3 regions of the Amycolatopsis umgeniensis genome follow, and region 1 is predicted to be linked to each of the others. Evidence: riboswitches for the same ligand, from Rfam matches in the RefSeq annotation. Region 1 holds a riboswitch; each other region holds the start of a gene.
The links. Region 1 has a riboswitch for cobalamin ahead of HDA45_RS01250 (CoA-acylating methylmalonate-semialdehyde dehydrogenase). Riboswitches for the same ligand answer to the same signal wherever they lie in the genome.
Positions count from the first base shown of each region.

Region 2: linked by a shared signal. The riboswitch ahead of metE (5-methyltetrahydropteroyltriglutamate--homocysteine S-methyltransferase) and the one ahead of HDA45_RS01250 (CoA-acylating methylmalonate-semialdehyde dehydrogenase) in region 1 are both predicted to bind cobalamin.
Region 3: linked by a shared signal. The riboswitch ahead of HDA45_RS05635 (prenyltransferase/squalene oxidase repeat-containing protein) and the one ahead of HDA45_RS01250 (CoA-acylating methylmalonate-semialdehyde dehydrogenase) in region 1 are both predicted to bind cobalamin.

Region 1 covers NZ_JACHMX010000001.1:287,495-289,688, reverse strand. The annotation lists gene HDA45_RS01250 (CoA-acylating methylmalonate-semialdehyde dehydrogenase) at 1-1,352, opposite strand, end outside; cobalamin riboswitch at 1,512-1,697, opposite strand; gene HDA45_RS01245 (short-chain fatty acyl-CoA regulator family protein) at 1,860-2,194, opposite strand, start outside.
Region 2 covers NZ_JACHMX010000001.1:7,783,475-7,785,668, reverse strand. The annotation lists gene HDA45_RS36325 (ribonucleotide-diphosphate reductase subunit beta) at 1-691, shown strand, start outside; cobalamin riboswitch at 921-1,143, shown strand; gene metE (5-methyltetrahydropteroyltriglutamate--homocysteine S-methyltransferase) at 1,246-2,194, shown strand, end outside.
Region 3 covers NZ_JACHMX010000001.1:1,338,284-1,340,477, reverse strand. The annotation lists gene HDA45_RS05635 (prenyltransferase/squalene oxidase repeat-containing protein) at 1-814, opposite strand, end outside; cobalamin riboswitch at 850-975, opposite strand; cobalamin riboswitch at 1,057-1,198, shown strand; gene HDA45_RS05630 (prenyltransferase/squalene oxidase repeat-containing protein) at 1,270-2,194, shown strand, end outside.

The DNA.
Region 1 (2,194 bases):
AAGGTGTGGTACGCGATCGGGACCGGGATGGGCACGTTGACCCCGACCATGCCGGTGTTCACCCGCGAGGTGAAGTCGCGGGCCGTGTCACCGTCGCGGGTGAAGATCGCGACGCCGTTGCCGTACTCGTGTTCACTGGGCAGGCGCAGCGCTTCCTCGTAGTCGGCCGCGCGCACGATCGACAGCACCGGGCCGAAGATCTCCTCGCGGTAGATCCGCATGTCGGCGGTGACGTGGTCGAACAGGCAGCCGCCGAGGAAGAAACCGTTCTCGTGACCGTCCACAGTGGTCCCGCGACCGTCGACCAGCAGTTTCGCCCCTTCGGCGACGCCGATGTCGATGTAGTCGCGGACGCGCTGGACGGCCTCGGCGGTGACCAGCGGCCCGAAGTCGGCGGTTTCGTCGAGCGAGGCACCGATCTTGAGCGTCTTGACGCGCTCGGTCAGCCGGGCGGCCAGCGCGTCGGCGGTGGCCTCGCCGACCGGGACGGCCACCGAGATCGCCATGCAGCGTTCGCCCGCGGAGCCGTACCCGGCGCCGATCAGTGCGTCGACGACCTGGTCGAGGTCGGCGTCCGGCATCACGATCATGTGGTTCTTGGCGCCGCCGAAGCACTGCGCGCGCTTTCCGTGCGCGGCCGCGGTCGTGTAGATGTACTCGGCGATCGACGACGAGCCGACGAAACCGATGGCCTCGACGCGAGGATCGGTGAGCAGCGCGTCGACGGCTTCCTTGTCGCCGTTGACCACGTTGAACACGCCCGGCGGCAAGCCGGCTTCGAGGAAGAGTTCGGCCAGCCGCAGCGGGACCGAGGGGTCGCGTTCGGACGGTTTGAGCACGAAGGAGTTCCCGCAGGCGATCGCCGGGGCGGCCTTCCAGAGCGGGATCATCGCGGGGAAGTTGAACGGGGTGATGCCCGCGACCACGCCGAGCGGCTGCCGCATCGAGTAGACGTCGATGCCGGTGCCCGCGCTGTCGCTGTACTCGCCTTTGAGCAGGTGCGGGATGCCGATGGCGAACTCGACCACTTCGAGACCGCGCTGGATGTCACCCCGCGCGTCGGGGACGGTTTTGCCGTGTTCTGAAGAGAGCAGGCGGGCGAGGGAGTCTTCTTCGGCGCGGACGAGGTCGACGAACTTCATCAGCACCCGGGCCCGCTTCTGCGGGTTCCAGCGGGCCCACTCGAGCTGGGCCTGCGCCGCGTCGGCGACGACCGCGGCGACCTCGGTGGCCGAGGCGAGTGGGACACGGGCCTGGACGGCGCCGGTGCTGGGGTCGAAGACGTCGGCGAACCGGCCGGACGTTCCCGCCACCGGCTTGCCGCCGACGAAGTGACTGAGTTCGGTGCTCATGGATGCCCTTTCCGAAAGTGCGCAGGACGGAGCCGCCCGTGACCACGATCGGCGGCCGGGCAGGGGAGTACGGACGACTTACCGCCGGGGTGGTGGCGGGTCGGCGACTTTCGCGCAGGCAGGAAGAATCCGCATGCGTTCAGCTCCATCCTCGTGGACGAACACGACACGTCTGCGGCCGGTATCCTGGCTCCCGGATCCGCGGCGGCTCCGGCCTTCCCGGCTCGCGCCAGTGGCCTTCTCTGCAGGAGCGCCGCTCCCCGGTCACAGTGGCGGGACCGCACCGGATTTTCACCGGCTTCCCTGCACCGCAGACCTGTGGACACCATAAAGTAGGAAGTCCGACTATGTCGAGGGTGTGGCGTACGCCTCAGGTGCGCGATGGGTCTCGTGAGTGGTGGTGTGTGGGAGCGGGGCCGACGAGCGACACCTCGCCTCACACTGGCTGAACCTCCAGCCCTGGCCACGAACACGCCAGGTTTGCCGTTCTCCTCGATAAACCGCCACTCACGAGAGTGGCGGGTAGGGCAGCAGGCTGGACGAATGCTCGTCCACCCGCATCGGTTTCCCGATCGCGGGGAAGGCGCGCTGGGGGCACGCGGGTCGTTCGCAGACCTTGCACCCCATCCCGATCGGGGTGACGGCCGCGCCGGTGCCGAGCGCCAGCCCGTCGGAGTACACGAGTCGCCGTGCGTGCCGGAGTTCGCAGCCGAGCCCGATCGCGAACGTCTTGCCGGGATCGCCGTGCCCGCCCGCCGCGCGGGAAACGGTGCGGGCGAGCCAGAAGTACTTCTTGCCGTCCGGGAGTTCGGCGATCTGGGTGAGGATCCGGCCCGGCGAAC
Region 2 (2,194 bases), 7.5 Mb from region 1:
GGAGGCCGTGCACACGCACACCTTCCAGTACATCTGCGAGAGCCTCGGCCTGGTCGAGGGCGAGCTGTTCAACATGTACCGCGAGGTCCCCTCCATCTCGGAGAAGGACGCGTGGGCGCTGAAGTACACGCAGAACCTGGAGAACCCGGACTTCGAGACCGGCACCCCCGAGGCCGACCAGAACTTCCTGCGTGACCTGGTCGCGTTCTACGTGATCTTCGAGGGCATGTGGTTCTACACCGGCTTCGCGCAGATCCTGTCGCTCGGCCGCCGGAACAAGATGATCGGCATCGCCGAGCAGTACCAGTACATCCTGCGCGACGAGTCGATCCACCTGAACTTCGGCATCGACTGCATCAACCAGATCAAGATCGAGAACCCGCACCTGTGGACCGAAGAGTTCCAGGCCGAGATCCGCGGCATGCTGACCGAGGCGTGCGAGCTCGAGGTCTCCTACGCCCGCGACACCATGCCGCGCGGCATGCTCGGGCTGTCGGCCGAGCTGATCGAGCAGTACATGCACTTCATCACCGACCGTCGGGCGCAGCAGATCGGTCTCCAGCCGATCTTCGGCGAGACGGAGAACCCGTTCCCGTGGATGTCGGAGGCGATGGACCTCAAGAAGGAGAAGAACTTCTTCGAGACCCGCGTCATCGAGTACCAGTCCGGTGGCGCCCTCGACTGGGACTGACCCCGCATCTCGCGTGATCAGACACGTAACTCGCGTGTCTGGACACGGAACTCACGTGATCGAACACGGAACACGCCGGGCGGACTTCCGCCCGGCGTGTTCCGTCTCCAGACACGCGCGTCCCGTCTCTGATCACGCGAGTTCGCCATCTGATCACGCGAGTTCGCCGTTTGATCACGTATGTCGTCCGGTTCATCACATGTCCAGCGGGGCAGTAGCGCGCCTGGGTACGCTTCGGGGCGCTACTGGTTCGCCCGGCCCCCCAGGCCGGTCGAGGTAACAGGGAACCCGGTGTGAATCCGGGACTGCCCCGCAGCGGTATGTGGGAACGAAAGCCGTCACCGTGCGAGACACGGTAAAGCACTGGGGCATGGCGCCCCGGGAAGCGACGGCCGGTAGGAGCGAGCGAGTCGCCCACGAGTCCGAAGACCTGCCCGTGGTGCGCGCGTCGACGGCGTGCGTGAGTCCGGGCCTCGTGGGATGGGCACGACCGAAAACGCGGTCACTCCTGCGCGCGCTCCGGGCTTTGACGACAAGCTCGCGAGGAGAGAGCTGTGACCGAAATCGGCACCACTGTGCTGGGCTACCCCCGGATCGGACCGGACAGGGAGCTCAAGCGTTCACTCGAACGCTATTGGGCGGGCAAGATCGACGAGACCGCGTTGCTGGAGACCGGCCGTGCGCTGCGCACGCGGGCCTGGCGTGAGCTCAAGGACGCGGGCCTGGATTCCGTCCCCTCCAACACGTTCTCCCACTACGACCAGGTGCTCGACACCGCCGAGCTGTTCGGAGCGTTTCCGGAGCGCTTCACGAAGCTCGGTCTCACGCCGCTCGACACCTACTTCGCCGCCGCTCGCGGGGTGCAGGACGCGCCGGCGATGGAGATGACGAAGTGGTTCGACACGAACTACCACTACATCGTCCCCGAACTCGGGCCGGACACCGCGTTCTCGGTCGCCGGTTCCAAGCCGCTCGACGAATACCGCGAAGCCCGCGCGATCGGCGTCGAGACCCGGCCGGTGCTCGTGGGCCCGGTGACGTTCTTGCTGCTCGCGAAGGCCACCGAGACCGCTCCTGAGGGCTTCCGCCCCCTGGACCTGCTCGACAACCTCCTCGACGGCTACGTCGAACTGCTGCGCCGCCTGCACGACGAAGGCGTCGAGTGGGTCCAGTTCGACGAGCCCGCCTTCGCCGGGGACCGCACCGAGCCGGAGCTCAACGCGCTCATCCGCGCCTACCACCGGCTCGCGAAGGAGACCGCGCGCCCGAAGATCCTGGTCGCCGGGTACTTCGGCGGCCTCGGTCGTGGACTGGGTGTCCTCGCCCGCTCCCCGATCGACGCCCTCGCCGTCGACCTCGTCACCGATGAGTCCTTTGTGGACGCCGTCGCGGCCGAGCCCGCCTTGCGCGACAAGGAGGTCTTGGCCGGTGTCGTCGACGGACGCAACGTCTGGCGCACCGACCCGACCCGCGCGCTCAGCCGGGCGGCGACGTTGCTCGGCA
Region 3 (2,194 bases), 1.1 Mb from region 1:
ATTCCCGCGCCTTGACCGCGGCGGCGGGACGGTGGCCCGCCAGCGCTTCGGCGGCGAGGCCGGTGCTGTTGGAGTTCGGCGCGTTCGTGCCGACGCCGAAGCCGCCGTTCGCGTGCTGCTTGGTGACCAGCCAGGAAGTGCCCTCGCCGGCGTTCACCGCGTCACCGGTGGCGCGCAAGGCCTGCACGACCATCGCGGTCGAGTCGACGTCGCTCGCGCACGTCGCTTCCCCGAAGTTCAGCGGGAAACCGCCGTCCGCGCACTGGGTGCCCGCGAGGAACGTCACGGCCGAGGTGGGGGCGCCGGTGGGTGTGCGGTCCAGCGCCAGCAGGGCGAGCGACTGGGTGAAGGCGTTCGAGTAGTCGCCGTACTCGGACCGGTCGGAGAACCGGCCGGACGGCGTGAGCAGCGAGAGCAGTCCCGCCTTGAGGTCGACGCCGCCGAACGACGCCGGGTTCTTGCCCCGGATCTGCGCGGCCAGCAGCAGTTTGGCGTGCGCGCCCGCGTAGGCCTCGGTGCCGCTGCCGACGTAACCCGTGGTGATCTCCGGCTTCGCCAGCCACGTGATCGCCTTGCCGGCGTTCGTGTCCGACACCCCGGCCGCGGCGAACGCGAAGATCGCGTCGATCGTCAAGCCCTGGTCGGGGAACTTCTGGCCGCCGAAGTCGGCCTCGAACCTTTCCCCGTCGGTCATCTGCCTGGCGAGCCAGCCCGCGGCGGCGTCCGCCTTGTTGTGGGTGGCCGCGGTCGCCGCCGGAGCGGCGACCAGTCCGATGCCGCACAGCATGGCGACAGCGAGGACCAAACGTCTCATGAGAACCCTTTCCCGCATTTCCACGACAGGAGTCGGTGGTGACACCGCGCGACGTGGGTGACCGGGCTCGCCCGAAAGGGCATACCGTTGCGGGACAGCGCCGGACTCTCACCGGACTTCCCCCACGACCGCGCTGATTGACGATCCGAAGAGTCTCATCCCGGTCAAGCGCCGGGGTACCGCCGGGCGCGACTCTCGATGTGATCCTGGCAACCGACCTGGTCAGCGGTGCCTGTCGCGAGTGATCGGGTGTTAACCTCGGCGGGCTCGACAACTGAACAACGCCGCCCGTGACGGGGAAGCCGGTCGAAATCCGGCGCTGTCGCGCAACCGTGGGCCCTTCACCAGGGCGAGCCGGGGTACCGCACGGGTGGATGAACGAACCACTGTCGCGATCAACAGGGGTGACTCCGGCGCCCCCGCGCCTGTCCTCCGCCATGCCGCAAGGAGGAGCCATGCGCCGCGGGTACTTGGCCGCATCGGCGTTCGCCGTCAGTGTCGGCGTGGTCGCCGCCCTGCTCACCGGGACGGCGACGGCCGCGAACGATCCCGACGCGGCGAAGGCGAACTCTCGCTGGCTCGCGACGAAGCTGAAGCCGGACGGCACGCTCGAGAACCCCAACGGCGGCGAACTGCCCGACCACGGCCTGATGATCGACGTGCTGCTCTCGATGTACGCCTCGGGCGAGGGTGCGAAGGCCGAGCCGATCGTGAAGTTCCTCGACGAGCAGGGCCACGCCACCGACTACTTCACCTGGGACGGCCTCGTCCCCGGCGCAGGCTACGACCAGGTCATCGTCGGCGGCGCCGCGGCCAAGACGCTGGTCGCCGCGCAGGCCTCCGGCCACGACCCGCGGAACTTCGACGGCTACGACATGGTCGCCGAGACCAAGGCCGCGATCATGCGCAAAGGCCCGGACAAGGGCCGGATCAGCGACTACTCGAAGAACCCCGACCTCGCCGACTCCGTGAGCAACAACGCGAACATGTTCGGCCAGTCGCTCGGCGTCATCGGGCTCGCCGCGGCGGGTGAGAATGACCAGCTCGCCATCGACAAGCTACTGACCCAGCAGTGCTCCGAGGGCTACTTCCGCATCTTCTTCGGCTACATCAAGACGACCGAGACCGGCGATCACGTCACGTCGAACGGCTACAAGATCTCCTCGTGCGACGAGGGCAAGACGATCGACCAGTCCCCGTCCGACGGTGACACCACCGGCCTCGCGCTTTCGGCGATGCTGGCCGCGCGGAAGGCGGGCGCGGGCGGACTCGACGCCCCGATCGCCAAGACCGTCTCCTGGCTCACCGCGAACCAGAACGCCGGTGGTGGCTGGGGCGGCGGCGTCGGCACCGAAGCCCCGAACACCAACAGCACCGGCC